Regions from separate parts of the Pseudomonas sp. OTU750018 genome, predicted to be linked through region 2. Evidence: predicted binding sites of a transcription regulator. Region 2 holds the regulator's gene; each other region holds the start of a gene.

The links. Region 2 encodes FliA, which starts transcription of late flagellar genes. Its sites were predicted from a motif close to CTAAAGTTTNNNNNNNNNNNGCCGNTAA; they were not measured.
Positions count from the first base shown of each region.
Region 1: a site for FliA is predicted at 5,590-5,617, ahead of HCI85_RS11280 (methyl-accepting chemotaxis protein). Genes of this name have one in related genera too.
Region 3: a site for FliA is predicted at 6,468-6,495, ahead of HCI85_RS18180 (methyl-accepting chemotaxis protein). Genes of this name have one in related genera too.
Region 4: a site for FliA is predicted at 6,156-6,183, ahead of HCI85_RS04585 (methyl-accepting chemotaxis protein). Genes of this name have one in related genera too.

Region 1 is NZ_JAAPAU010000002.1:532,529-540,108, forward strand. Features, by position in the region: gene HCI85_RS11250 (MATE family efflux transporter) at 1-852, shown strand, start outside; gene HCI85_RS11255 (DUF3080 family protein) at 852-1,934, shown strand; gene HCI85_RS11260 (gamma-glutamylcyclotransferase family protein) at 1,892-2,347, opposite strand; gene tusA (sulfurtransferase TusA) at 2,347-2,598, opposite strand; gene HCI85_RS11270 (CocE/NonD family hydrolase) at 2,786-4,327, shown strand; gene rlmM (23S rRNA (cytidine(2498)-2'-O)-methyltransferase RlmM) at 4,332-5,387, opposite strand; gene HCI85_RS11280 (methyl-accepting chemotaxis protein) at 5,649-7,214, shown strand; gene HCI85_RS11285 (fatty acid cis/trans isomerase) at 7,257-7,580, opposite strand, start outside.
Region 2 is NZ_JAAPAU010000002.1:1,074,475-1,082,054, reverse strand. Features, by position in the region: gene flhA (flagellar biosynthesis protein FlhA) at 63-2,186, shown strand; gene flhF (flagellar biosynthesis protein FlhF) at 2,202-3,503, shown strand; gene fleN (flagellar synthesis regulator FleN) at 3,581-4,411, shown strand; gene fliA (RNA polymerase sigma factor FliA) at 4,408-5,154, shown strand; gene HCI85_RS13950 (chemotaxis response regulator CheY) at 5,252-5,626, shown strand; gene HCI85_RS13945 (protein phosphatase CheZ) at 5,646-6,434, shown strand; gene HCI85_RS13940 (chemotaxis protein CheA) at 6,446-7,580, shown strand, end outside.
Region 3 is NZ_JAAPAU010000003.1:558,448-566,027, reverse strand. Features, by position in the region: gene HCI85_RS18210 (ComF family protein) at 1-189, shown strand, start outside; gene HCI85_RS18205 (serine/threonine protein kinase) at 412-1,386, shown strand; gene rarD (EamA family transporter RarD) at 1,570-2,463, shown strand; gene HCI85_RS18195 (glycine cleavage system protein R) at 2,861-3,379, opposite strand; gene HCI85_RS18190 (GNAT family N-acetyltransferase) at 3,401-3,847, opposite strand; gene HCI85_RS18185 (malate synthase G) at 4,146-6,323, shown strand; gene HCI85_RS18180 (methyl-accepting chemotaxis protein) at 6,601-7,580, shown strand, end outside.
Region 4 is NZ_JAAPAU010000001.1:942,757-950,336, forward strand. Features, by position in the region: gene HCI85_RS04555 (GIDE domain-containing protein) at 1-167, opposite strand, end outside; gene HCI85_RS04560 (LemA family protein) at 171-743, opposite strand; gene HCI85_RS04565 (imelysin family protein) at 944-2,278, shown strand; gene HCI85_RS04570 (di-heme oxidoreductase family protein) at 2,513-3,928, shown strand; gene HCI85_RS04575 (imelysin family protein) at 3,939-5,000, shown strand; gene HCI85_RS04580 (DUF1513 domain-containing protein) at 5,010-6,119, shown strand; gene HCI85_RS04585 (methyl-accepting chemotaxis protein) at 6,309-7,580, shown strand, end outside.

The DNA.
Region 1 (7,580 bases), 540 kb from region 2:
ATTCCGCTCAATTACATCTTTATCTACGGCAAGCTCGGGCTGCCGGCCATGGGTGGCGTCGGCTGCGGCTGGGCCACCGGCCTGGTGATGGGCTTTATGTTCCTGAGCATGCTCTGGTGGGTGAAGTGGGCGCCGTTCTATCAGGCGAGCAAAATCTTCAACCACTTCGAATGGCCGCAGTGGCCGGTGCACAAACGCCTGCTCTCGGTCGGCTTGCCGATTGGCATCTCGGTATTCGCCGAATCGAGCATCTTCGCGGTGATTGCTCTGCTGATCGGCGGCCTAGGCGCCACCGTGGTGGCCGGGCACCAGATCGCCCTGAACTTCAGTTCTATGGTGTTTATGATCCCGTATTCCCTGGGCATGGCTGCCACCGTGCGCGTCGGTCAGGCGCTTGGCCGTGGCGAGCCGCGTGAAGCGCGCTTTGCTGCCGGGGTGAGCATGGCGGCGGCATTGGGTTACGCCTGCCTGTCGGCTAGCCTGATGCTGCTATTGCGCGAAGAGATTGCGCAGATCTATACCCCAGACGGTGCAGTAATTGCGGTAGCCACCACGCTGCTGGTGTATTCGGCGCTGTTCCAGTTCTCTGATGCCATTCAGGTGACGGCTGCCGGCGCACTGCGCGGTTATCAGGACACCCGCGTGACCATGATCCTGACCCTGTTCGCCTATTGGGGCATCGGCTTGCCGGTGGGTTATGCGCTCGGCCTGACCGACTGGTTCGGCGAGCCCAGCGGCCCCAGCGGGCTCTGGCAAGGCCTGGTGGTAGGGCTGACCTGCGCCGGCGGTATGCTCGCCGTGCGCTTGGCCGGCAGCGCGCGCAAACGTATTCGAGCCGCTAAGATGGCCTGATGAACGCCCGCCTGCTGTTTCTATTCACTGCGCTTTGCCTGTGCGCCTGTACGCCCGCTGATGACGGCCTAGCCTTGCAGGCAGATTATCTGCAGCGTTTAAGTAACGCCTTGGATGTCGAACCGGCAACCGCTTTCGACTCCAGCGAGCTGACCCGTTACCGCCTGCCAGCTCGCCGCGAACGGCTGATAGAAATTGCCGAACTGCGCATCAGCCTGCTGGACCTGTTGGTCGATGTGCGTCGCTGCCCGGCGCTGCAACAGCAGATCAGCCAGCGCAACAACAGCCTCGGTAAACAACTGACACCCAGCAGCCGCCTGGCTTACGAAGGCGATCTGCTGCGCGCCCTGGACGCCTGCAGCGCACACCTGCGCAGCCAGGACGAGCAACCCCTGCGCAATACCCTTCAACAACTGGCGCAAGAAAAACGTGCGCAGCTGCCCGGCGTCTTCTGGAATGCCTTGAATGCCAGCCCGGAGATCGAGCGCTACCTGCGCTTTGCCGAACAGCCGCTGCCGCCAAATGCCAGCGAAGATAACGCGGCGCTGGAAGCCCTGGCGCAGCTGGCGGCCATCGGTAGCGCGCTGCCCGCAAGGTTGCCGCCGAGTACCGAACAGCTTGATCCGCTGTTCTTTGCCCTGCACGCCAGTGACCAGGGCGGCCAGCTGATCAGCAGCCTGGCCAGCCTGACCCACAGCCTCAACCAGGGCAGCGCTATGCTGCAAAGCCGCCAACAGGGTCGACCGCTTTGCCCCACAGGCAAGGCCACGGAACGTGCGCGCACCCTACAGAACATTTTCGTCAAGTATTACGCCGGTGGCCTGCAGCCCTACCTGGCGCTCGTGGATCAACGCAGCCAAGCCTGGAGCAGCAGCCTTCGCAGCCTCAGCGGCGTTGCGCAGATACCCCCAGCGACGCGGGAATACCTGCAGCAATTGAGCAGTGACGAGGCGTCGTTATGGGCGGACTTTCAACAGGCCACCGCACGGCATGTGCGCAGTTGGCAGGACGTGCTGAACAGCTGCGGCCTGGCGCCCGGTCAATCGGGATGGACGGGCCAAGCTGCCAGCGTCGACCAGTAGGCTTCGGACAATAACTCACGCCCCGCCAGCAGGTGGGCCAGGTAATCGGCGCTGGGCAACAGCCCTTCTTCACGAAAGACCGGGTTGGCGATATACACCCAGGCCGGCTGCACGCCGTGGGCCGCGACAATCGGCAGGCATTCGCGGCTGTAATAGATCGGCGTACCTTCAAAGTGATCCAGCTTGGCGATCTCACCAGCGTCGGCCAGGCGATACAGCACACCTTCCACCCGCCCCTCGCGCTGGTGACGGATATTGGCGTAGGCCCGCCCCGGCGCCCGATCCGCCGCCCGCTTGTTAAAGCACAGGCTGTAACCGGGGAGATGACCCGGCAGTGCCTCCAGCACCGTCATGCCGCGCGCCTGCATACGTGCCAGGTTCATATTCGAGCCGTAGGCGAAGTACCACTGCATCAGTCGAGTTTCTTGCGGATTAAGTACAGGTAGGTCGCGCCCTCTTCGGCCTGCTCCACCAGCTCATGGCCAAGAAATACGCAGAATTTTGGAATGTCGCGGCGGGTCGAGGGGTCGGTGGCTATCACTTTGAGCAGGCCGCCTGCCTGCAGGTCGCGCACCTTGTTGTGCAGCATCATCACCGGCTCGGGGCAATTGAGCCCGGTCGCATCAAGGGTAGCATCGGGAATGGCGGTGGTTTGCAAAGACATCGGCTGGCTCCAGTAGCAGGCCGCTATTCTCGCGCAAAGCTGACCCAAAGGTCATCTAGCGCCTGATGTAAAACACCTGTGTAGCGCGATTGGCCCGACAACAGGTCAACACAACCTTGGATGGGCAGGCAGCCACGCCCTGATCAGGCAGGCTGATCAGCGTCCACCATTCCAATAAGAGCCATTCATGCGCCTTGCCCTTCTACTTGCCACCCTGCTGCTCAGCGGCTGCGCCGCCCGTGATCAACTGCCGGACTTCAGCGCCACCGCGCAGCAGGATCTACCAGCCACCCACTTTGACGCAGTGATCCATGGCCGCGATGGCACACGGCTGTCGGCCACCGTATTCCAGCCTGCACTGAAGGCTGGCGAGCAGGCTCCGGTCATCGTGCACACCCACGGCTGGGGCGGCTGGCGCGTCACCCGGCCGAACGGCTTCTACGGCACGCAGATGATGTCCGGTCGCGCCGCAGTGAAAGCCTGGCAGGCTGGCTACTGGGTAATCAGCTACGACCAGCGCGGCTGGGGCGGCAGCGAGGGCGATATCGAGATGATGGACCCCGACTATGAAGTGCAAGATGCCCTTGCAGTAATCGACTGGGCCGCCGCCAACCTGCCACGCCTGAGCATGGACGCACCGAATGACCCCAAGGTCGGTATGCTCGGCGAAAGCTATGGCGGCGCCGTGCAGCTGCTTGCGTCAGCTACGGACCCGCGCATCGACGCGATTGTGCCGATTGCTACCTGGTACGACCTAAGCGAAGCCCTGGCCCCGGACAGCCACCTGAAAATCGGCTGGACAAGCGTGCTGCTCAGCCTGGGCCTGTCCACCGGTTATGACCTGGGCAAGTTCGTCCAAGCACCCTACCTGAAAAGCGCTGATGGCCGTATGCGCGAACCGGTGCGCGACGAACTCAAAGCCCACAGCTTGACCAGCTACTGCGCACGAGGCCAGCGTCCGCAGGCTGATGCCTTATTGATTCAAGGCATGCGCGACACCCTGTTCCCGCTCAACCAGGGCCTGGCGATTCGGGATTGCCTGCAACAAGGCGCCCGTGATGTGCGCCTGCTCGGCATGCAAGGTGGGCATATTTTGCCGCCGCCCATGCAACGCTGGAGCGGCCTGCCGCCGTTCAATAACGAAGCGGTGCTGAACTGCGATGGCCGGGCGATCAACCTCTACCAGAGCATCATCAGTTGGTACGAAGACAAGCTGCGCGGGCGCAGAGGTGTGGCAGCGAGCATTCCCGATTTCTGCGTCAGTCTCGATCTGGATCAGGGCGTGGCTCTGCAACAACTGCCGGCTAATCAGCGGATAGAGCTGCCGGCCACGTCGATTCGACCGCTTAGCAGCGGACTGCTACAGCCGTCGCGGTTTATCCCGCTGCAACAGGTACAGACGAGCAGCGCACTGGTTGGCGTGCCCCGCATGCATCTGGAAAACGCCGAAGGAATGCCAACGCTGTTTGCCGCCCTGGTGGTCAAGCGCGCCGATGGCAGCAGTGAGGTACTCAGTGAACAGGTCACCCCGTTCAATGGGCAAGCCAGCACGGAACTGGCTGCCGTTAGCGCAGAGCTGCAAACGGGCGACACCTTGGGCCTGCGTATCAGCGGCTTTAGTGGCCAATACCTGTTCAACGGTTCCTGGCAGCTCTCAAGCAGCACCCTGCAAGGTAGCGTCGAGTGGCCGCAGCTGCTGCCGCTACAGCCGCAACTGACCAGGCATTGAGGGGTTATTTACCTAAGCGGCGCAGGTGACAAGTGACTTCTTCACGGTCGTGGTAGAGCTGTTTGCAGGTAATCGACACCTTGATCTTGCGCTCGGCAAAGCCATCTTCCAGGCGCTGCAACAGGCGACGGACCTCGGCGTAACGCTGCTTCATCGGCAGCTTGAGGTTGACCACCGCCTCCCGGCAATGGCCATCGCCAATCCAGGTTTCCACCATTGCCGCAGTCCGCGCCGGTTTCTCGACGATATCGCAGACCATCCAGTCCACCGGCTGCTTGGGCGTCCAGGTGAAGCCATCGACCATCAAGTGGTTGACCAGACCCGTGTCCATCAGGCTTTCCGCCATCGGCCCGTTATCAATGGCCGTCACCAGCATGCCGCGCTTGACCAGCTGATAGGTCCAGCCACCGGGTGCAGCACCGAGGTCAACCCCGGTCATCTCATCGGACAGGCGCTCATCCCACTGCTCGCGGGGGATAAAGGTGTGCCAGGCCTCTTCCAGCTTGAGCGTCGAGCGGCTCGGCGCTTCGCGGGGGAACTTCAGCCGAGGAATGCCCATAGGCCACAGCGCCGAGTTATTCGCCTCGGCCATGCCGACAAACACCTCACGACCACTTTTGAAGGTCAACAACAGGCGTGGCTTGTGTGCATCGTCGACCAGCTTGCCGGCCTTAGTCAGGGCGTTGCGCAGCGGCGCCTCGAACTTCTTGCAGAAATTCGACAATTCCTTGCCATCGTTGGTGTCCAGCACTTCCAACCACAGGCTGCCGAATACCGGAAAATCTGCCAGATGGCCGAGCAGCACGCTGATCCGGTCCAACTCTGGCAGGTTGATAAACACCCCGCGTGCCCACTGCCGCGGGAAGATCAGCTGATTGAAGCGCACACCGCGCATCAGGCGCTCGGCACCGTCCTCCTCAGTGCAGATAAATTCCGCGCAGGCGGTACTTGGCTTGGCCTTGGCATAACCGGCAACGTCCAGGCGCGCGGCGTGCTCGGCGATCTCCGCGCACACCTCATTTTCAAAACCCGGACGGCAGTGCAACAACAACGTATTCATCAGCGACTCTCCTCAAGGCGCGCATCATAGCCGAGTCACCCGCCCGTGCTTGCTTTGCATCGGCCTTTTCCTGATCTGCAGGTTAGACTGGCGCCACTGCGCAAGGCTCTAGAGCCTGCCAACCGCTCATCGGCCGCCCCAGCAAAACAACGTGTCACACGGCCACAACCAGTCCCTTGTCGGTTACGCCTGGATTCACGGGCTAAACTTCCGCCAGCAACGGCCGAAGCACCGGTAACGTTTAAAGGAATAAAAAACGCCATGCGCAATAATCAACCTATTACTCAGCGCGAGCGCACCTTCCCCGCGCAGCAACGACTGATTTCCACCACCGACCTCAAAGGCCAGATCAGCTACTGCAATGACGCCTTTGTCGAGATCAGTGGCTTTAGCCGCGATGAGCTGATTCGTGCGCCACACAACCTGGTACGTCACCCGGACGTGCCTGCAGCGGTGTTCCAGCATATGTGGGACACCCTGAAAAAAGGCCGGCCGTGGATGGGGATCGTCAAGAACCGTTGCAAGAACGGTGACCACTATTGGGTCAATGCCTACGTCACGCCGGTGACAGAGAGCAACCAAGTCGTGGGCTATGAGTCAGTTCGGGTCAAACCAACGGCCGAGCAGATTCGCCGGGCCGAGGCGTTATACCAGCGCATCAACAGCGGCAAATCGGCCATTCCTGGCAGTGACCGCTGGCTGCCAATCGTGCAGGACTGGCTGCCATTTATTCTGGTCAGCCAGATCGGCTTCCTGATCGGTGCCTGGCTCGACTCCAGCTGGGGATTTGCCCTGGCAGCGGCGCTCTCGGTGCCGCTCGGCCTGGCCGGCTTGAACTGGCAACAGCGTGGCCTCAAACGCCTGCTGCGCTTGGCCGACCAGACCACCTCCGACCCGCTGATTGCGCAAATGTACACCGATAGCCGCGGCGCCCAGGGCCGCCTGGAAATGTCCATCCTCAGCCAGGAAGCGCGCCTGAAAACCTGCCTGACGCGCTTGCAGGACACCGCCGAACAGCTCACCCAGCAAGCCAAGCAGGCCGACACACTGGCGCACAACAGCTCCGCCGGGCTTGAGCGCCAGCGCAGCGAAACCGACCAGGTGGCCACTGCGATCAATGAAATGGCCGCCACCACCCTGGAAGTGGCGAGCAACGTCGCCCGTACCGCAATCGCCACCCAGGATGCCAACCGCCTGACCAGCGCCGGTCGTGGCATTGCCGCAGAAACCCGCGCAGCCATTCAGCGTCTGTCGCAATCGGTGGGTGATACCGGTGAAACGGTGACCCGCCTGGCCCAGGACAGCACTGAAATCGGCGGAGTGGTCGATGTGATCAAAGGCATTGCCGACCAGACCAACCTGCTCGCCCTCAACGCCGCCATCGAAGCAGCGCGTGCTGGCGAAATGGGTCGAGGCTTTGCCGTGGTGGCCGATGAAGTGCGCTCACTGGCGCAGCGGACCGCCGAATCTACCGGGCAGATTCACCAGTTGATCGCCAAACTTCAGCGCACCGCCGAGGAGGCGGTGCTGACCATGGAAATCGGCCGCAAACAGGCTGACGAAGGGGTTGAGCGTGTGCAGCAGGCCGATGAGGCTCTGGCCGGCATCAGCGACGCGGTGGCTAATATCACCGACATGGCCAACCAAATTGCCGCCGCTGCCGAAGAGCAGAGCGCGGTGGCTGATGAGGTCAACCGTAGCATCACCACCATCGCCCAACTAGCCGACAAGACCGCCGGTGAAGCACATGACACTGCCTTGCTCAGCGAAGCCCTGACGGCCACAGCACACGGCCAGTACGCGCTGGTAGAACGCTTCAACCGCTAAGATGCAACCGCGCACTGCCCCGCAGTGCGCGGTCTTCCCCGTTTACAAGTTCTGGTAGCGGTTCATATCCAGCACGCCAGCTTCCAGCGGTTCGGTTTGCTGGATATACGCCGACATATCGTGGAAGTAGCGCCAGAACTCCGGATGCGTACGGCGAATCCCCCAACGCTCGACGACTTTTTCGAAGGCCGCTGCGTCACGCGCCTGCTCCAGCGCCGTGACAAATTCCGCCGCCTGCTCCACCCGCACATTGAAGATAAAGTTCGGGTAGCTGCTGAGCACGCCCGGATACACCGTCAGGGTATCCAGCGCCGGCTGGTAGCGCAGTTCCTCACCGAGCATAAAGGCCACATTCGTGTGCGCACG
Region 2 (7,580 bases):
AACCCCTCCCAAAGGCGCGACTCGCGTCAAAAGATTGAATTGGCTGGGGTAGTGGTGTGGCAATAGATCGCTCACAAATGATCGGTGATGTGCGCAGTAACCTGTCGGGGTTGAAACAGGGCAACCTGGGCATCCCACTGTTGCTGCTGGTCATGCTCGGCATGGTCATGCTGCCGATTCCACCGTTTCTCCTTGATGTGCTGTTTACCTTCAGTATTGCCCTGTCGATCGTCGTCCTGCTGGTAGCGATCTACGCCCTGCGCCCGCTGGATTTCGCGGTATTCCCGACCATTCTGCTGGCGGCAACCTTGCTGCGTCTGGCGCTTAACGTCGCCTCCACGCGGGTGGTGCTACTTAACGGTCAGGACGGTCACGACGCTGCGGGTAAGGTGATCCAGGCCTTCGGTGAGGTAGTGATCGGTGGTAACTACGTGGTCGGTATCGTGGTGTTCGCGATCCTGATGATCATCAACTTCGTGGTGGTCACCAAAGGTGCCGGACGTATCTCCGAGGTCAGTGCGCGTTTCACTTTGGACGCCATGCCGGGCAAGCAGATGGCCATCGACGCGGACCTGAATGCCGGGTTGATCGACCAGGCGGAGGCCAAGAAGCGTCGCAGCGAAGTGTCCCAGGAAGCCGACTTCTACGGCTCCATGGACGGTGCCAGCAAGTTTGTACGCGGCGATGCGATTGCCGGCCTGCTGATTCTGTTTATCAACCTGATCGGTGGCATCGCCATCGGTATTTTCCAGCATGACCTGAGTTTCGCCGACGCCGGCCGTATCTACACTTTGCTGACCATCGGTGACGGCCTGGTGGCGCAGATTCCATCGCTGCTGCTGTCGACTGCAGCGGCGATCATGGTGACCCGTGTTTCCAGCTCGGAAGACATGGGCGCCCAGGTCAATCGGCAGATGTTTGCCTCGCCGCGGGCGCTGGCGGTGACGGCTGCGGTGATGATCGCCATGGGCTTGGTGCCCGGCATGCCACATTTCTCTTTTATCAGCCTGGGCCTGGTGGCTGCGGGTGCCGCGTACTGGATTGCCAACAAACAGCGTACAACCAAGGAAAACGAAATCAAGGAAGTGCAGCGCCAACAGGAATTGCTGCCGGCGCAGAAGGCTCAAGAGGTCAAGGAGCTGGGCTGGGACGACGTAACACTGGTGGATATGGTCGGCCTGGAAGTGGGTTATCGGCTGATTCCGTTGGTTGACCGTAACCAGGGTGGCCAGCTGCTGGCGCGGATCAAGGGCGTGCGTAAGAAGCTCTCCCAGGAGATGGGCTTTCTCATGCCCTCGGTGCATATCCGCGACAACCTGGACCTGCAGCCCAATGCCTATCGCCTGACGCTGATGGGGGTCAGCGTGGCCGAGGCCGAGGTGTACCCGGATCGCGAGCTGGCGATCAACCCGGGCCAGGTGTTCGGTCCGCTCAATGGCATCGCCGCCAAGGATCCGGCATTCGGTCTGGAGGCGGTGTGGATCGACCCGACTCAGCGCGATCAGGCGCAGTCGCTTGGCTACACCGTGGTAGACGCCAGTACCGTAGTGGCGACCCACCTCAACCAAGTCCTGCACAAACATGCCCACGAGCTGCTGGGTCATGAGGAAGTGCAACAGTTGATGCAGCTCTTGGCCAAGAGCTCGCCGAAGCTCGCTGAAGAGCTGGTGCCAGGAATGATTTCCCTGTCAACCCTGCTCAAGGTGCTGCAGAGCCTGCTGCAGGAACAGGTGCCGGTACGCGATATCCGCACCATCGCCGAGGCCATCGCCAATGTTGCGGTGAAGAGTCAAGATCCCGCCGCGATGGTGGCGGCGGTACGCGTCGCGTTGGCTCGCGCAATCGTGCAAAGCATTGTGGGACTAGAGCTGGAGCTGCCTGTGATCACGCTGGAACCCAGGTTGGAACAGATATTGCTCAACAGTATCCAGAAGGCCGGTCAAGGCTCCGAGGAGGGCATCCTCCTGGAACCTGGCATGGCCGAGAAGCTGCAGCGTTCCCTGGTGGAAGCGGCGCAGCGCCAGGAGATGCTCGGCAAGCCAGTGATTCTGCTGGTTGCCGGTCCGGTCCGGGCGATGCTCTCGCGATTCGCGCGGCTGGCGGTTCCGAGTATCCATGTACTGGCATACCAGGAAATTCCGGATAACAAGCAGGTCACCATCGTTGCGACGGTGGGGCAGAACTAACCGAGGTTACAGGCCATGCAGGTCAAACGCTTTTTCGCCGCTGATATGCGTACCGCCATGAAATTGGTGCGTGATGAGCTGGGTGCCGATGCCTCGATCATTGGCAATCGCCGGGTAGCCGGTGGTGTCGAATTGACCGCCGCGCTGGATTATCAGGTGCCAGCCGCACCGGCCCGTCAGCCCAACCCTGCGTTGGAAGCAGAGCTGCGCAAGACTCAGGCGAAAATTGCCACGGCCCAGGCCGAGCTGACCACCCGCACTCAGGTCGATGCCGGCAAAGATCGTCAGCTGTTTGGCGCGGCAGACAGCCTGCCTGCTGACAGCTTGGCGGCCGTGATGCGCAAATCGCAGGCAGTGCCAGCTGCGGCAACCGATCAGCGCGCTCTGGATGCCATGCGTTTCGAACTGCATGGCCTGCGTGAGCTGATTGAAGTGCAGCTGGGCTCGATTGCCTGGGGTCAGTTGCAGAACCGTCGCCCGCAGCAAGCCAATTTGTGGCGTCGCCTGCAGCGCATGGGCTTGTCGGCCGAATTGTCGAAAGCGCTGCTGGAGCGTGTGAATACGGTGACTGAACCTCGCCAGGCCTGGCGCATGGTGCTGGCGCATCTAGCTCACGCGATCAAAACGCCGAAGCAGGAACCGATGGAAGAGGGCGGCGTAATCGCCTTGGTAGGCCCCGCTGGCATGGGCAAAACCACTACTTTGGCCAAGCTGGCCGCGCGTTACGTGCTCAAGTACGGCGCGCAGCATATTGCCCTGGTCAGCCTGGACAGCTACCGCATTGGTGCTCAGGAGCAGCTCAAGACCTTGGGGCGTATTCTCAATGTCCCGGTGACCCTGGTTGACCCTGGCCAATCGTTGACTCAAGCCTTGGCACCGCTGGCGCGTAAGCGAGTGGTGCTGATTGACACCGCCGGCCTGCCCGCCAATGACCCAGCCCTGCGCATGCAGCTGGAAACGCTGGCCAGCCGTGGCGTCAACGCAAAAAATTATCTGGTTATGGCCGCTACCAGCCAGGGCCAAGTGCTGAAAGCCGCCTACCATAGTTATAAGCGTTGCGGCTTGTCTGGCTGCATTCTGACAAAAGCGGATGAGGCCACCAGCCTGGGTGAGGTTTTAGGACTGGCTATTAGCCAGCGTCTACCGGTAGCCTATCTCGCTGATGGGCCACGCATTCCCGATGATTTGCAGATTCCACGCAGTCATCAATTGGTTAGCCGGGCCGTAGGGCTGCAGGCGACCCAGGATCCAAGCGAAGATACGATGGCGGAGATGTTTGCCGGGCTTTACCAGCAACCCGCACGACGCGTCAGTTAAGCGTCCTGCTGTTGGCAATGAACCGCGCTTAGCCAGCCAAGTGGCTCCAGTCGAAGTTAGACAAGGTGTGTAGAAATATGGGTATGCATCCCGTACAGGTGATTGCGGTGACCGGCGGCAAAGGTGGCGTCGGTAAGACCAACGTCTCGGTGAACCTGGCGTTGGCCCTGGCTGATCTCGGCCGTCGGGTGATGCTGATGGACGCCGACCTTGGCTTGGCCAACGTCGACGTGTTGTTGGGCCTCAGCGCCAAACGCACCCTGGAAGACGTTATCAGTGGCGAGTGCGAGCTGCGCGATGTGTTACTGCAGGGCCCTGGCGGCATTCGTATCGTGCCGGCAGCCTCGGGTATTCAGAGCATGGTGCAGCTGTCACCCATGCAACATGCGGGGCTTATCCAGGCGTTCAGCGATATCAGTGACAACCTCGACGTGTTGATCATCGACACCGCCGCGGGTATTGGTGACGGTGTTGTGAGCTTCGTGCGCGCTGCCCAGGAAGTGCTGGTGGTGGTGTGTGATGAGCCGACTTCGATTACCGATGCCTACGCACTGATCAAATTGCTTAATCGCGATCACGGCATGAACCGTTTCCGGGTATTGGCCAATATGGCCCATAGCCCGCAGGAAGGTCGCAACCTCTTTGCTAAGCTGACTAAAGTGACTGACCGTTTCCTTGATGTTGCCCTGCAGTATGTAGGCGCGGTGCCATACGACGAGTCAGTGCGCAAGGCCGTGCAGAAGCAGCGTGCGGTCTACGAAGCCTTTCCGCGTTCGAAGTGTGCGCTGGCGTTCAAGGCGATAGCCCAGAAAGTTGACGCCTGGCCGTTACCGGCCAATCCGCGTGGCCATTTGGAGTTTTTCGTTGAGCGTCTGGTGCAGCAACCGATCGCGGACACGGCTATATGACAGCAGCCTCTGGACTTCGTATGTATAGCAAGGCGCAGGCGCAGGATTCCCAGCACCAGTTGATCGAGCGCTACGCGCCCCTGGTCAAACGCATTGCCTATCACCTGTTGGCCCGCCTGCCGGCCAATGTACAGGTCGACGATCTGATTCAGGCCGGAATGATCGGCTTGCTCGAAGCGTCAAAAAAATACGACTCCAGTAAAGGCGCCAGTTTCGAAACGTTTGCGGGTATTCGCATTCGCGGTTCGATGCTCGATGAAGTGCGCAAAGGCGACTGGGCGCCACGTTCGGTGCATCGCAATAGCCGCATGGTCAGTGATGCAATTAGAAAAATTGAGGCCAGAACGGGTCGAGACGCTAAAGATCAAGAGGTTGCGGCCGAACTCCAATTGAGTCTCGAGGATTACTACGGCATTCTTGGCGACACTTTAGGCAGCCGCCTGTTCAGTTTCGACGACCTGTTGCAGGACGGCGAACACGGTGGGCTGGGTGAAGACGCTGGCAGCAACCACCTCGAACCTTCTCGTGATCTGGAAGATGAACGCTTTCAGGCGGCCCTGGCAGATGCCATTGCCAACCTGCCGGAGCGCGAGCGCTTGGTGTTAGCGCTATATTACGATGAAGAACTGAATCTTAAAGAGATCGGCGAGGTGTTAGGGGTTAGCGAATCACGTGTAAGCCAACTACACAGTCAGTGTGCCGCACGTTTACGTGCTCGACTGGGTGAGTGGCGCGCACATTGAGTTGTATTCGCTGATGCTGGGCCGGTTTCACGATTAAAAGCGCATGCAGGTTGCTGCCTGCGTTTGGGACTGTACGGAGGTCGACTTGGACAAGAACATGAAAATCCTCATCGTTGATGACTTTTCAACGATGCGACGGATCATCAAGAACCTTCTGCGTGACTTGGGGTTCACCAATACCGCGGAAGCGGATGATGGCGTAACCGCGCTGCCCATGCTGCAAAGCGGTAGCTTCGATTTCCTCGTGACTGACTGGAACATGCCTGGCATGACGGGTATCGATCTGTTGCGCGCAGTGCGTGCGGATGATCGCTTGAAAACCTTGCCGGTGCTGATGGTCACGGCAGAAGCCAAGCGTGATCAGATCATCGAAGCAGCCCAGGCGGGGGTTAACGGTTATGTGGTCAAGCCGTTCACAGCCCAAGTGCTGAAAGAGAAGATTGAAAAGATCTTCGAGCGGGTCAACGGCTGATGTTTGCCACGAGGGTGCTATGGAGCATAAAGATTCCGTTCAAGGTGACCTTGAGTCGACCCTGAAATACAACGCTCGCCAACTGGTAGATAGCCTGGAACAAGGCAACTTTGGTGAAGCGGTACAGCTGATACATGAGCTCAACAAGGCACGTGACCGTGGTCTTTACCATGAAGTCGGTAAGCTGACTCGTGAGCTGCATAACGCCATCGTCAATTTCCAGCTCGACCCCCGTGTGCCACATGCCACTGAGGTTTCGCAAATTACCGATGCCACTGAGCGCCTGAATTATGTGGTGACGATGACCGAAAAAGCGGCCAATCGCACCATGGATCTGGTCGAGCAAAGTGCCCCGCTGGTAAATGACCTCAGCGATGAAGCGCAAAGCCTCAGCGGTGATTGGGGGCGCTTCATGCGCCGCGAAATGAGTGCCGATGGCTTTCGCGAGTTAGCCAAGCGTGTGGAGCTGTTTCTCGCGCGAAGCGAACGCGACGGTGCCAAGATTTCTGCACACCTCAATGACATCCTGTTGGCTCAGGATTATCAGGACCTGACCGGCCAGGTGATCAAGCGTGTAACGCAGCTGGTTACCGAAGTGGAAAGCAACTTGCTGAAACTGGTGCTGATGGCCAGTCAGGTCGATCAGTTTGCCGGCATTGAGCACAACCATGAGTTGCTCCGCGCCGAACAAGAAAAACAAAAAGAGCCTTCGCGTGGTGAAGGTCCGCAGATTCATGCCGATAAGCGTGAAGACGTCGCATCCAATCAGGATGATGTCGACGACCTGCTTTCCAGCCTGGGATTTTAGGAGCACGTCTTATGAGCTTCGGCGCCGATGAAGAAATCCTCCAGGACTTCCTGGTAGAGGCCGGCGAGATTCTTGAACTACTGTCTGAGCAGCTTGTAGAGCTGGAAAGTCGCCCGGACGACATGAATCTACTCAACGCCATTTTTCGCGGGTTTCACACCGTCAAAGGTGGTGCTGGCTTTCTCCAGCTCAATGAGCTGGTGGAATGCTGCCATATCGCAGAAAACGTCTTTGACATCCTGCGTAAGGGTGAGCGGCGCGTCGACTCCGCGTTGATGGATGTGGTGCTGGAAGCACTGGATGCCGTCAACAGCATGTTTACCGAGGTCCGTGAACGTTCCGATCTCACTCCGGCTACGCCTGAGCTGCTTGCCGCCTTGGCGCGTTTGGCTGAACCGGCGGGTGCTGATGTTGCCGCACCCGTTGAAGCACACGCTGAGCCTGAGCTGGAATCTGAACCTGAGGTTGCAGTCGAGTTTGAAGAGGCCGCTGGCGATATCACAGACACTGAATTCGAGCAGTTATTAGGCGCCTTGGGGGACTCTCCGGCGCCAATTTCCGCGGCTGCCAGCAGTGATGAAATCACCGATGATGAGTTTGAGTCGTTGCTTGATCAGCTGCATGGCAAAGGCCAATTTGTAGCACCTGATGTAGCTGTAGCTCCCGCTGTGCCTGCTGTGGCGGCACCTGCTGCAACGGCCACGGGCGGTGATGAAATCACCGACGATGAATTTGAGTCATTGCTCGATCAGTTGCACGGTAAAGGTCAGTTTGCGCCTCCTCCTGTATCGACGCCTGCTGCACCTGAAGCTGTGGCTGAGTCCGCTGCTGCGCCGAGTGGCGACATCACGGATGACGAGTTTGAAGCACTGCTTGATCAGCTGCATGGCAAAGGCAAGTTTGTTGAGCCTGAAGCGATCAAACCTGTAACGCCTGCGCCGACTGCCAAGCCTGTGGAACCTGCTAAAGCAGCCGCCAAACCTGCGGCAAAACCTGCCGCTAAGGTTGAGCCTGCAAAAGCTCCTGCAGCTCCGGTCGCTGCGCCTGTTGCTGAGAAGGCTGCGCCGCCCAGTGAAGCGGAAACCACTGTGCGGGTCGATACCGCACGGCTCGACGAAATCATGAACATGGTTGGCGAGTTGGTGC
Region 3 (7,580 bases), on a different contig from region 2:
AAACGCAACCTGCGTAAAGCCTTCGCCTTGGCGCCGAACAGTGCAGTCAGCGGCCTGCATGTGGCGCTGGTCGATGATGTACTGACCACCGGCGCCACCGCCGAAAGCCTGGCGCGACTGTTAAAGAAGGCCGGCGCGGCTCGGGTTGATGTGTACTGCTTGGCGCGCACACCGAAGCCAGGCGACTGAGTAATGAGTTGCAGGAAAGAGCCTGTTCAAAGGCTCGCGAGCTAGAGCCATGCAAGGCGCTACGTAGTAACAGCCTCCGGCTGGTCAAAACGGCGAGGAAGCGGAGTTTACTGGTGTAAATGAGCATTCCGAGCCTGTTTTTAACGCAGCAGGGCCGACGCGCAGCAGACTTTGGACAGGCTCAAAGCGGTACACTTTGCGGCCCACCTGCTGGAGTTACCCATGTCCCATCCATTTGCCGCACTCACACCCGACCTGGTGCTGGATGCCGTGGAGAGCATCGGCTACCTCAGCGACGCCCGCGTACTGGCGCTGAACAGCTATGAAAATCGCGTCTACCAAGTGGGCATCGAGGACGAGACACCGCTGATCGCCAAGTTCTACCGTCCGGATCGCTGGACCGATGAAGCCATTCGCGAAGAGCACAGCTTTACCTTCGAGCTGGCCGAATGCGAAGTACCGGTTGTAGCTCCCCTGGTGCGCGACGGCGAAACCCTGTTCAGTTACCAGGGCTTTCGCTTCGCCCTGTTTCCGCGCCGTGGCGGCCGGGCGCCGGAACCTGGCAACCTCGACCAACTGTATCGTCTCGGCCAACTGCTTGGACGCCTGCATGCGGTCGGCTCACTCAAGCCGTTTGCCCACCGTGAGGCCTTGCAGGTGAGCAACTTCGGCCATGCATCGCTGGCCACCCTGCTCGATGGCAACTTTATTCCACGCAGCCTGCTGCCGGCCTACGAATCGGTGGCGCGGGATCTGCTCAAGCGTCTGGATACGCTGTTCGCCGCTCACCCAGTCCAGGCGATTCGTCTGCATGGCGACTGCCACCCGGGCAATCTGCTGTGCCGCGACGAGACCTTCCATATGGTCGACCTCGACGACTGCCGTATGGGCCCCGCAGTGCAGGATTTGTGGATGATGTTGGCTGGCGACCGCCACGAACGCCTCGGCCAGCTGTCGGAGTTGATGGACGGCTATCAGGAGTTTCACGATTTCAACCCGCGTGAACTGCCGCTGATCGAAGGCCTGCGCACCCTGCGCCTGATGCATTACAGCGCCTGGCTGGCACGCCGCTGGGACGACCCGGCCTTCCCCATGAGCTTCCCCTGGTTTGGCAGCGAGCGTTACTGGGGCGATCAGATCCTGATCCTGCGTGAGCAGCTGTCGGCGTTGGATGAAGAGCCGCTAAAGCTGTTTTGACGCCTAGCCCGGACGCAACCCGAGTTACCGGGCTGACCACTACAGTTAGCCCTGTCGCCGTAACGTCTTTGTTACAGCCAAGTGGCCTAGGGCGCCGAAGAAAATCCTGGCCATCCAGACAAGCCCGCGCCGCGCCGACTAGAATCGCAAGCCTCTCGTTAGCAGCCTAAGCAAGGACCCTGCATGGCCACCGCCAACCCGCGCCGCGGGTATATTCTCGGCCTGACCGCCTACATCATCTGGGGCCTGTTCCCGCTCTATTTCAAAGCTATCCAGAGCGTGCCTGCGCTGGAAATCATCGTCCATCGCGCACTCTGGTCCGCGCTGTTCGGCGCGCTGTTGCTACTGGTGTGGAAGCACCCCGGCTGGCTACGCGAGCTGCTCAATAATCCCAAACGCTTTGCCGTACTGGCCTTGAGCGGTGTGCTGATCGCCAGCAACTGGCTGGTGTATGTGTGGGCGGTAAATAACGAGCGCATGCTCGAAGCCAGCCTGGGCTACTACATCAACCCGCTGGTCAACGTGCTGCTGGGCATGCTGATTCTTGGCGAGCGTCTGCGCCGCCTGCAGTGGCTGGCCGTGGCCCTGGCCACGCTGGGTGTGCTGCAGCAGCTGTGGCAGGTCGGCAGCATTCCCTGGGTATCCCTGGTGCTGGCGCTGACCTTCGGTTTCTACGGGCTGATTCGCAAGCAGGCGCCGGTGGCTGCCCTGCCCGGCCTGGTGGTGGAAACCTGGCTGCTGCTGCCACTAGCGCTCGGTTGGCTGCTTATGCACCCTGCGGCGATGAGCACCCAGGCCGATTTCTGGAGCACCCCGGAAGCGCTGTGGCTGATCGCCGCCGGGCCTATTACCTTGGTGCCGCTGGTGTGTTTCAACGCCGCCGCCCGCCATCTGCCCTACACCACCTTGGGCTTTCTGCAGTACCTGGCGCCAACCCTGGTGCTGCTGCAGGCGATCTTCCTGTTCGGGGAACATTTCGACCCGAGCAAACTGCTGGCCTTTATCTGCATCTGGGCGGGCTTGGCGATCTACAGCGTGGATGCCTGGCTGAGCCTGCGCAAACGCCAGGCTGACTAAAAAACAACCAGCACCCTGTAACGCCCGAGGCCGCTGGTCTGCAGCCAGTTGCCCCCGGCTTATCCACAGAAGCATCCCCGGCCTTTGTGCACAACCAGTTGCTAAGTGCTTAAAAAATAAGCACTTAGCAAAAAGCCCCGGGGCACTAGGCAGTGCTCCGGGGCTCCTCATGCTACGCACAGAGTTATCCACATCGATCGTGGATAAACAGCGGCTCTAGCTGGCTGTTGAAACGTAGGCGAGGCAGGCAAGACAAGGCGCTAGCCAGTAACAGCCTCCGGCTGGTCAAAGCGGCGAGGAAGCGGACTGAGCTCGCACGCGAGTTTGCTGGTGCAAATGAGCATTCCGAGCCTGTTTTAAACGCCGGATTGCCAACGCAGGTAGTTTCAACGGCCTGCTAGTCTTCAACCTGCAGCTTTAGCTCCACCATCAGATCATCCGCCAGGGTTTCCAGATGCGTCTGCAACTGCTCCAGGCTCAGACTCTGCGGCACGCCCAGCACAGCCTGGGCCTGGAACAGCAGCTCGCCGCTCATGGGCGCAGGCACCACTTCGGTGTTCAGGCTTTCCAGGTTGACCCCATGACTGCTGAGCAGGCGGGTGATATCGCGCACGATGCCCGGACGATCATTGCCCACTAGCTCCAGGCGAATGGCCTGCCAAACCGTTACCGGCTCGGTGCCGCCTGCGGCGATCTGCACACGGATGCCATGGGCCTGCAATTCCTCCAGCGCTGTGACCAGGCCGGAATGCGCGTCCAGCGGCACATCCACCCGCAGGATCCCGGCGAACTGCCCGGCCATGCGCGACATGCGGCTTTCCAGCCAGTTACCGCCGTGCTCGCTGATGCACTGGGCGATGCGCTCGACCAGCCCCGGCTGATCCTGGGCAATAACCGTCAATACCAGATGGTCCATGAACAACTCCTTATACGAGGCTTATTTGAGCGCCAGCCAATAGGTAAAAAACACCTCATCACGCACATAACCCAGGCGTTCGTAGAGGGCTTGTCCTGGCAGATTGCTCTTTGCCGTCTCCAACTGCAAACCGCATGCGCCTGTGGCCTCGGCATGGGCGCGAGCGGCGTTCATCAGCGCTTCGCCAACACCCTGACGGCGCACCTGCTCGCTGACGTACAGGTCACTCAGTAGCCATGCTGGCTGTAATGCCAGCGAAGAGAAAAAGGCATAGAGCTGGACGAAGCCTTGCGCCGCACCGTGTGCATCACGGGCCAGCAGAATGGTCGAATCCTTGTTGCGCAGGCGCGCGGCGAGAAAATCCCGCACCTGCGACTGAGGTTTGGCCACCTCATAAAAGCGCAGATACGCGCCAAACAGCTCGGCCAGCTCGTCCAGATCTGCAGCAGTGGCTGCCTGTATATGCATGGTGATCACTCTCCAGAACGGTGGAGCAGCAGTATAGGCAGGCGCGTCTATAGCAGTAGATCGAGAAACACGCGCAATAAACTGTGTACTGTTTTTTAATTTTTATGAAACAATATTAAAGGTTAACCGCGACAATACGCCACACACAGTGACTGCAAAGCACTTCTTGGTCGCAGAGCGACGCGCACCCACTGATTTTCCCCGGATCTTGATGTAGTATGCCGCGCCTCGGACTACATGACGTATTTCCCATGTCCGACGCGGCTATTGAGTAGAGCTGAGCAGAGTGAGGCAAGTGATGACTGAACGCGTTCAAGTAGGCAGCCTGCAGGTTGCCAAAGTGCTGTTCGACTTCGTGAATAACGAAGCCATCCCCGGTACCGGCATCGCTGCCGACAAGTTCTGGGCGGGTGCCGAAGCGGTCATCAATGACCTGGCCCCGAAAAACCGTGCGCTGCTCGCCAAACGCGATGCGATTCAGGCGCAGATCGACGGCTGGCACCAGGCCCGCGCAGGCCAGGCCCATGACGCCGCTGCCTACAAAGCCTTCCTTGAGGAAATCGGTTACCTGCTGCCAGAGCCGGCTGACTTCCAGGCCACCACGCAGAACGTCGACGAAGAAATCGCCCGCCTGGCCGGCCCGCAGCTGGTCGTACCGGTGATGAATGCGCGTTTCGCCCTGAACGCCTCCAACGCCCGCTGGGGCTCGCTGTACGACGCACTGTACGGCACCGACGTGATCAGCGAAGAAGGCGGCGCCGAGAAAGGCCGTGGTTACAACAAGGTTCGTGGCGACAAGGTGATTGCCTTCGCCCGCGCCTTCCTCGACGAAGCCGCGCCACTGGCTGCTGGCTCCCACGTTGATTCCACCGGTTACCGCATCGAAGCCGGCAAACTGGTTGTCAGCCTCAAAGGCGGCAGCAACAGCGGCCTGCGTGACGACGCACAACTGGTTGGTTTCCAGGGCGCAAGCGACGCGCCTGTCGCCGTCCTGCTCAAGCACAACGGCCTGCATTTTGAAATTCAGATCGACGCCAACACCCCGGTCGGTCAGACCGACGCCGCTGGCGTTAAAGACGTGCTGATGGAAGCTGCACTGACCACCATCATGGACTGCGAAGACTCCGTAGCGGCCGTCGATGCCGACGACAAAGTGGTGATCTACAAGAACTGGCTCGGCCTGATGAAGGGCGACCTGGCGGAAGAAGTGGTCAAAGGCGGCCAGACCTTCACCCGCACCATGAACCCGGATCGCGTCTACACCAAGACCGACGGTAGCGAGCTGACCCTGCACGGTCGTAGCCTGCTGTTCGTGCGTAACGTTGGCCACCTGATGACCAACCCGGCGATTCTCGATGCCCAGGGCAACGAGATTCCGGAAGGCATCCAGGATGCGCTGTTCACCAGCCTGATCGCCATCCACAACCTGAATGGCAACACCACCCGCAAGAACACCCGCACCGGCTCGGTCTACATCGTTAAGCCGAAGATGCACGGCCCGGAAGAAGTGGCCTTCACCACCGAAATCTTCGGTCGCGTCGAAGACGTCCTCGGCCTGACTCGCAACACCCTGAAAGTCGGCATCATGGACGAAGAGCGCCGCACCACCGTCAACCTGAAAGCCTGCATCAAGGCCGCCAGCGAGCGCGTGGTGTTTATCAACACCGGCTTCCTCGACCGTACCGGTGACGAAATCCACACTTCCATGGAAGCTGGCGCCGTCGTGCGCAAGGCCGCCATGAAGTCCGAGAAGTGGATCAGCGCCTACGAAAACTGGAACGTCGATATCGGCCTGGCCACCGGCCTGCAAGGTCGCGCGCAGATCGGTAAAGGCATGTGGGCCATGCCCGACCTGATGGCCGGCATGCTCGAACAGAAGATCATGCACCCACTGGCCGGTGCCAACACCGCCTGGGTACCGTCGCCGACCGCCGCCGCACTGCACGCGCTGCACTACCACAAGGTCGACGTGTTCGCCCGTCAGGCCGAACTGGCCAAGCGTGAGCGCGCGTCCATCGACGACATCCTGAGCATTCCGCTGGCCAAGGACACCAACTGGTCGGCTGACGAGATCCAGAACGAACTGGACAACAACTCCCAGGGCATCCTCGGTTATGTGGTGCGCTGGATCGACCAGGGCGTTGGCTGCTCCAAGGTGCCGGATATCAATGACGTCGGCCTGATGGAAGACCGCGCTACCCTGCGCATCTCCAGCCAGCTGCTGGCCAACTGGCTGCGTCATGGCATCGCCACTGAAGAGCAGATCGTTGCCAGCCTCAAGCGCATGGCACCGGTGGTTGACCGTCAGAACGCAGCTGATCCGCTGTACCGTCCGCTGGCACCGAACTTCGACAGCAACATCGCCTTCCAGGCTGCCCTGGAACTGGTGGTCGAAGGCGCCAAGCAGCCGAACGGCTACACCGAACCAGTCCTGCACCGCCGCCGCCGCGAGTTCAAAGCCGCCAACGGCCTGTAACCCGCAGCTGTAGCCACATAAAAAACCGCCCTTCGGGGCGGTTTTTTATTATTGGCTGCCAGCAAAGCACAGCCACAGTGACTTGCATCAGGCTGGCGGCCTCGCTTTTGTTCGACAATTTCAAGCAGATACTCACTTTATTGGCTATAGGAATAGGCATGCCAGCCGAAACCATAATATAGCCATAACGGAATATGACTAAAAAATGACCGAAAAGCGGCATTACGCCACTATATGAACTCGGTATACTCCGCGCCCCTCTTTGGGTACATCTGCCATGTTGAAAAATCTCTCGCTGACACTGAAGTTCTTACTGCTGCCCGCCATTGCCTTGCTGGGTCTGCTGCTGTTCGTGGGCTACACCTCGCTACAACTGGCAAACAACGATGTGCGCCTGGTCACCCTGGAAACCAATAGTTTCCCGACCCTGGAGAAGGCCGATGCGGTGATCTTCCAGTACTCACGTTTACCGGGCCTGCTTAATAGCGCAGTCGCCGCCGGAGAGCTGGAAACCCTCGATGAAGCGCGCAAAGTCCTGACTGACATTGCGGACATGCAGCAGGAACTGCAGACCCTGGTCACCCAAGCGGACCGCCGTCAGGAACTGGACGCCTGGCGGAGCGCAATACAGCGTTACGCGGACAACGCCCTGCCCGCCTCAGAGCAGCTGATTAAAGGCAGCGCCAGCTTTGAAGACCTGGCGCCCAACCTCGGCCGCATGGCCAGTGACTTGGGTGAAGCGCAAAAACTCGGCAATGCGTTCCGTACCCATGCATATGAAGACTTTCAGGAAACCCTGGCGCAAACCCGCACGGACAACGCCACCACCACCCGCGTAGGCTTTGCTCTGTCAGCCATTCTGGTACTGCTAATCAGCATTGCGTCAGTGCTGGTAATTCGCGGCACCATGGCCAACGTGCGTGGCGTGATCACCTCACTGCAGGCAATCGCCCGGGGTGATGGCGACCTGACTCGCCGAGTGAATGTCGACTCCAATGATGAAATCGGTGAAATGATTCAGCTGTTCAACAGCTTTATCGACAAGCTGCAAGGCACCATCCGCCAGATCATCGAAGCCGCCAGCCCGCTGGCCGGCATGTCCCAGGAACTGTACCGGCTGACTCAGGACTCCAAGGAAAACTCACGTTCGCAGCAAGGCCATACCGACTCGATCAGCCGTGACATCCTGACCATGACCAACAGCATTCAGGAGGTTGCCCACCGTTCACAACAGGCCTCCGAAGAAGCCGGTGCGGC
Region 4 (7,580 bases), on a different contig from region 2:
AACACACCGTAGAACTCGGCATAGCCCTGCGCCGCCGAGCGAATCTTTGAGGTGGGCGTATCGAGCAGATGCCGGGCCTGAGAGAAGCGCCGCACAAACCACCAGGCACCGCCTGCACAGGCCGCCACACTACAGGTCAGCCCGAAAATCTGTCCTTGAATATCCATGACCTAGCCAAACAACGATTTAAGGTCGACATCTGCTTTTTCCGACTCGTTGAATTCGAGCAGCACGGCTTCCTTGAAGGCAAACATGCGGGCAATCAACACGTTAGGGAACTGCTCGATGCTCACGTTGTTCAGGTTAACCGCCTCGTTGTACAGCTCGCGGCGGTCGGCAATACCGTTTTCCAGGCCGCTGATGCGCTGCTGCAGATGCTGGAAGCTCTCATTGGCTTTCAGCTCCGGGTAGTTCTCCGCCAAGGCGAACAGCTGACCGAGACCAGCGCGCAGGCCCGTCTCGGCCTTGCCCAGGGCATTCATATCGCCTTTGGCCTGGGCGCTGGAAACCGCCTGGCGCGCGGCAATCACCGCCTCCAACGTACCGCGTTCGTGCTGCATGTACTGCTTGCAGGTTTCAACCAGCTTGGGCAATTCCTCGTGGCGCTGCTTGAGCATCACATCAATATTCGACCAAGCCTTGCTGACGCCATGCTTCAAACGCACCAGCGCGTTGTAGAGCATCACGGCATACGCCGCGAGCAGGACCAACAGCACAATGACGACAACACTGGTAAGGCTCATGCGGGACTCCTGAGTGGTTCTTGAAGGCAGCTGTGCTGGCATTTTAGCCCTATCGAATTGCCCGATCGCAGACTTTGCCCACAGCTCGCAGTGAAAAAGCTGCATTGACCCTTTGCGCAAAATGAAAATCTTTCGCATTATGTTTCGGTTTTTGTACCCGCTTGCGTGGGTGCTTACTCTCACCAGCAAAGGATTCCGCCATGCTCCGTATGCCCCTGGCCTCTGCCAGCCTGCTCGCCATCGCCATCTCACTCGCCGGTTGCGGTGAAGACAAAGCGCCAGCCACCCAAGCTGCCGCACCTGCTGCCAGCAGCGCCAGCGCCCCGGCAGCCGCCACCAGCCAAGTCGATGAAGCCGCCAGCAAAGCGGTGGTCAGCCACTACGCCGACCTTGCCCTGGCCGTATTCAGCGATGCCGCCAGCACCGGCAAAACCCTGCAAGGCGCCATCGATGCCCTGCTCGCCAACCCGAGTGACGACACCCTGAAAGCTGCCCGCGAAGCCTGGCTGGCTGCCCGTGTGCCTTACATGCAGACTGAAGTGTTCCGCTTCGGCAACGCCGTGGTCGACGATTGGGAAGGCCAGCTGAACGCCTGGCCGCTGGACGAAGGCCTGATCGACTACGTCGCCAAGGACTACCAACACGCCCTGGGCAACCCAGGCGCCAGCGCCAACATCATCGCCAACACCGAACTGCAGGTCGGTGAAGACAAGCTCGATGTCACCACCATCACCCCGGAACTGTTGGCCAGCCTGAATGAGCTGGGCGGCTCCGAGGCCAACGTCGCCACCGGCTACCACGCCATCGAATTCCTGCTCTGGGGCCAAGACCTGAACGGCAGCGGCCCAGGTGCCGGCGAGCGTCCAGCCAGCGATTTCGTCGTGGGCGAAGGCGCCACTGGCGGCAACAACGAGCGTCGCCGCGCCTTTATCAAAGCCGCCGCAGACCTGCTGGTCAGCGACCTCGACGCCATGGTCGTGCAGTGGCAAGCCGGCAAAACCGACAACTACCGCGCCACGCTGGAAGCCGACACGGCTGAAAACGGCCTGCGCAAGATGCTGTTCGGCATGGGCAGCCTGTCCCTCGGCGAACTGGCAGGCGAGCGCATGAAGGTCGCACTGGAAGCCAACTCCACCGAAGACGAGCACGACTGCTTCAGCGACAACACCCACAACTCGCACTTCTACAACGGCAAAGGTATTCGCAACGTTTACCTGGGCGAATACAAGAAGGTCGATGGCACCACCCTGACCGGCCCAAGCCTGTCGTCGCTGGTAGCCAAGGTTGACGCCGCCGCCGACAGCACTCTGAAAGCCGACCTCGAAGCCACCGAAGGCAAGCTGCAGGCTCTGGTCGACAGCGCGGGCAACGGCAAGCACTTCGATCAGCTGATCGCTGCCGACAACGCCGAAGGCCAGCAGATCGTTCGTGATGCAATCGCCGCGCTGGTCAAACAGACCGGCGCAATCGAGCAGGCCGCTGGCAAGCTGGGTATCAGTGATCTCAATCCGGATACCGCTGACCACAGCTTCTAAGCGCGTAGGACTTGCTGCGCGCTGGCGATACTGCGTTGAAAACAGCCTTGTCTCGTTCTAGCTCGCGAAGTCCGAAAATTTGTAGTGCATAAAAAGCCGCGACTCCTAAACCGGAGCCGCGGCTTTTTAATGCCTGCGACCTTTGACCGCCAGCGATAATGCAAATCCGTCTTATTTAAAACTGATCAGACTGTTAAGATCAGCCGCCTGTTTTTCTGCTGCGGATGTCCTTTCATGTTTGCGCCGCATCGCGTTGCGCTGCTGTTGGCCTTGGGCCTGAGCTTGGTCGCCTGCGATAAAACCCCACAGTTCACCCATGCCGAGCCTGGCGAAGCCCTGTCTGCGGGCAGCACTACCGTGCGCAAGGCAGATCAGAACGCCTTCTCCCTGCCATCCGCCAACCTGTCACCGTCACGCCGCCTGGATTTCAGCGTCGGCAACAGTTTCTTCCGCAATCCCTGGGTCACCGCACCGGCCACTACCACCGCGCGCGATGGTCTCGGCCCGCTGTTCAATACCAACGCCTGCCAGAACTGCCATATCAAGGACGGTCGCGGCCATCCGCCAGCGCCTGATGCGATCAGCTCAGTGTCAATGCTGGTACGCCTGTCGATTCCTGCCGGCAGCGAACATGCCGAGATTATCCAGCGCCTCGGCGTGCTCGCCGAACCCTCCTACGGCGGCCAACTGCAGGACATGGCTAATCCAGGCGTCGCGCCAGAAGGCAAGGTACGCGTCAGCTACAGCACACAGCAGGTCAGCTTTGCCGATGGCGAGCAGGTCGAGCTGCGCAAGCCCAACCTGGAAATCAGCCAGCTCGGTTACGGCGCCCTGCATCCCGACACGCTATTTTCCGCACGCATCGCACCGCCGATGATTGGTCTGGGTCTGCTGGAGGCCATTCCCGAAGCAGCCATTCTGGCCAATGCCGACCCCGAAGACAGCAATGGCGATGGCATCTCCGGTCGCGCCAACCAGGTCTGGGAGCGTGAGCAACAACGCACGGTACTCGGTCGTTTTGGCTGGAAGGCCGGCCAGCCCACGCTCAATCAGCAGAATGCCGAAGCCTTTGCCAATGACATGGGCCTGACCAGCACGCTGATCGCCCATGACAACTGCACAGCAGCGCAGGCGGACTGCATCAAAGCGCCTCACGGCGGCGAGCCAGAGGTCAGCGACAATATCCTCGCCAGCGTGCTGTTCTACACCCGTAACCTCGGCGTGCCGGCACGCCGCGGCGCCGATACGCCGCAGGTGCTGGCCGGCAAAAACCTGTTCTTCCAGGCCGGCTGCCAGGGCTGTCACACCCCGCAATTCACCACCGCTGCCGATGCTGCCGAGCCCGAACTGGCGAATCAGCTGATTCGCCCCTACAGCGACTTGCTGCTGCATGACATGGGCGAAGGCTTGGCAGACAACCGCCCGGAGTTTCTCGCCAGCGGCCGCGAATGGCGCACCCCGCCACTCTGGGGCATCGGCCTGACTGAAACAGTCAACGGCCACACCCAGTTCCTGCATGATGGCCGCGCCCGCAACCTGCTGGAGGCCATTCTCTGGCACGGTGGCGAGGCCAAGGCAGCCAAGCAGCAGGTCATGACTTTTAATGCCGACGAGCGCGCCGCGCTGTTGGCTTTTCTGAATTCGTTGTAAGGAGCCGCAGATGATCCGCTCACCCCTCACGCTCGCCCTGCTCAGCCTCACGCTTACCGCCTGCAGCCCAAGCGATCCGCAGCAGCAGGTCAGCCGCGCACTCACCGATGGCGTATTGCTACCGATCTACAGCGCCTGGAGCGAAGCTGACCGCCAGTTGGCCGCCAGCGGCCAAGCCTTCTGCGCTGGCCAACAGAATCTCGCCGAGGCCCGCCAGGCCTTTGCCAGCGCGCAAAGCGCCTGGGCAGCCGTGCAACCGGTGGCCTTCGGCCCACTGGCGGAAGGCAACCGTGCCTGGCAGGTGCAGTTCTGGCCGGACAAGAAGAACTTGGTAGCGCGTCAGGTTGAGACGTTGGTCAACAGCAAACCCGAGCTGACTCCGGCCGATCTGGATAAATCCAGCGTCGTGGTGCAAGGCCTTACCGCCTATGAATACCTGCTGTTCGACCCGGCCATTGATCTGAACGTCGCCGAGCAGAAAGCCCGCTACTGCCCGCTGATCGTTGCCATCGGTCAGCACCAGCAAGTCCTCGCCGCCGATGTGCTAAGCCAGTGGCAAGCCAAGGACGGAATGGCCGCGCTGCTCAAGGACTTCCCCAACGCGCGCTACGCCGAAGCCCCGGAAGCGGTGGCCGAACTGCTGCGCACCCAGGTCAGCGCCATCGACGGACTTAAGAAGAAACTCGGCACGCCACTCGGCCGCCAGAGCAAAGGCCAACCGCAGCCCTATCAGGCTGAAGCCTGGCGCAGTAACGCCAGTTTGACCAACCTCGCTGCCAGCCTGGCCAGCGCCGAACGCATCTGGCTGGGCGCCGAACAGGATGGCATCCAGGCGCTGCTCGGCAGTGATCACGACGCACTGAAACAACGCATCAACGCCGCCTACAGCGACACCCGCCAGCGCCTGGCTGCCGCCCAGCGTCCGCTCGGTGAGCTGCTTAGCGACGAAGCCGGCCGCGCCGAGGTCAACGCCCTGTATGACAGCCTGAATGTGCTGCATCGTCTGCATGAATCCGAGCTGGCCAAGACCCTGGGCATCCAGCTGGGCTTTAACGCTCACGACGGTGACTGAGTCATGCAGATCAATCGCCGTGCCTTTCTAGGGCTGAGCATCGCTGCTGTTGCCGCTACAGCAGCGGCCGCCGGCACTTACGGTGGCTGGACGCTGATGCACAGCGGCGCGCAGCCGCTATTGCTGTCGGCACGTAACGACAGCGCCGGTAAGCACTTCGCGGTCGGCTACCGACTGGATGGCAGCCAGGTATTCGCCACTCAGGTGAACGAGCGCTGCCACGATGTCATTGGCCACCCTTTTCTGCCGATGGCGCTGTTTGTCGGTCGCCGTCCAAGCACGCAAAGCTACCTGATCGACACCCGTGACGGTCGTCTGCTGCAAACCGTTCACTCACCCGAACAGCGCCATTTCTATGGTCACGCGGTGTTCCATAAGGATGGCGAATGGCTGTACGCCACCGAGAACGACACCTCCGATCCCGGTCGCGGTGTACTGGGCGTTTACCGCCTGCAAGGCGAGCAATTGCAACGTGTAAGCGAACTGTCGACTCACGGCATCGGCCCGCACCAGCTGCTCTGGCTGCCCGACGGTGAAACCCTGGCGGTGGCCAACGGCGGTATCCGCACCGAGGCTGACAGCCGGGTGGAAATGAACCTCAACGCCATGGAGTCCAGCCTGGTGCTGCTGCGCCGCGACGGCAGCCTGGTCAGCAAGGAGCAATTGCCGGAACGGATGAACAGCGTGCGTCACATGGCCGTGGCCAACGACGGCACACTGGTCACCGGCCAGCAATACATGGGCGAACTCAGCGATGCGGTGCCGCTGTTGGCGATCAAACGCCCTGGTCAGCCCTTCCAGCATTTCCCCGTGGCCGACGCACAACGCCAGCTGATGAGCCAGTACACCGCCAGCGTGGCGATTCACAGCGAGCTACGCCTGCTGGCATTGACCGCCCCACGCGGCAACCGGGTATTTATCTGGGACCTTGACAGCGCCGAGCTGCGCCTGGACGCGCCGCTGGCTGATTGCGCCGGTGTTGGGGCCGTGGCGAATGGCTTTGTGGTCAGCAGCGGCGTCGGGCGCTGCCGCCTGTACGACTGCCGCAATCCCCAAATCAGCAGCACCCCACTGCACCTGCCGGCTGGCCTGTGGGACAACCACTTGCGCCTGGTTTAACACCGTCAGCTAAACCTGTAATACGCCTGCGGCACGCTAAAGAACGCTGCCGCAGAGCCGATCTATACTCCTGACTAGCTGCTGCTTCCGGCAATCCGGCCCAGCTGGTACCAGTCGATAGGGATCTTCGCAGTTTGGGCGCGCTCAGCGTCACTGGCATCCCGCCTTCCACACTCAGGGGTATCACCCATGTTTCTGCAAAAATCCTTGCGCGCGCAGATTCTCGCCTTACTTGGCGGCAGTCTGGCGCTGATTCTGGTCACGGCACTGGCCTGCTTCAGCTTTCTGTCCAATGGCATGCAGGCCTACCGCGGTCTACTTGAGGGCCCACTTGAAGCGTCGTCCCTGATCGACTCGACCAACCTGAACTTCAAGACCCAGGTACAGGAATGGAAAAACGTTCTGCTTCGCGGCAGCGACAAGGCGCAACTGGACAAATACTGGGGCCAGTTTGAAGCGCAGGAGCGCAAGGTTCAGGACTTACTGGGCCAATTGAGTGAATTGGCCAACAACGATCGCGCGCTGAAGAGCAAGGTTGACGCTCTGCGCAGCGAGCACCAGACGCTCGGCGCCAACTACCGCAAGGGACGTGATGCCTTTGTCGCAGCCGGCGGCGACGCTGCGGTGGGTGACAAGGCAGTGTCAGGCATTGACCGCAATACCGCCCAACAGATGGAAGCCCTGTCCAGCGAGCTGCATAAGCAGAGCCTGGAGCAAGCCGGCCTGATCAATGCCTCGGCCGACCGCACCATCACCTTTGGCACCCTGCTGATGCTGGGGGCCACCGTGGTGATCGCGCTGTTCAGCCTGTGGCTGGTCAACCGTAACCTGATCAACCCGATCCGCGAGCTGATCGAGCACATTGCCCAACTCAGCCAAGGTAACTTCGGCCAGCATGTCGACGCGACCCGTCAGGATGAGCTGGGCAAGCTGGCCATTGCTGCGAACATTCTGCGTGACTTCCTCTCGGACACCTTCACCCGCCTCAAGCGCAGCACGGCTGATCTAGACATTGCCAGCGGCGAACTCAACTCCATCGCCACGCTGATGGCCCAGGGCACGCGTGAACAGTTTTCGCGCACCGACCAGGTCGCCACCGCCATGCATGAAATGTCTGCCACGGCCCAGGAAGTCGCGCGCCATGCCGCCGAAGCCGCCGGCGCCGCCGATGCCGCTGACAGCGCCGCGCGCCAGGGCGAAACAGTGATGCAGGCCACCATCAAGACCATCACCGACATTCGCGGTGAGATCAGCAACACTTCGGAGGTGATTCGTCGCCTGGAAGCCGACAGCGGGCGCATCGGCAAAGTGCTGGAAGTGATTCGCGGCATAGCCGAGCAAACCAACCTGCTCGCGCTTAACGCCGCCATCGAAGCGGCGCGTGCCGGCGAACAGGGCCGCGGCTTTGCCGTGGTGGCGGATGAAGTACGCACCCTGGCCCAGCGCACCGCCGAGTCGACG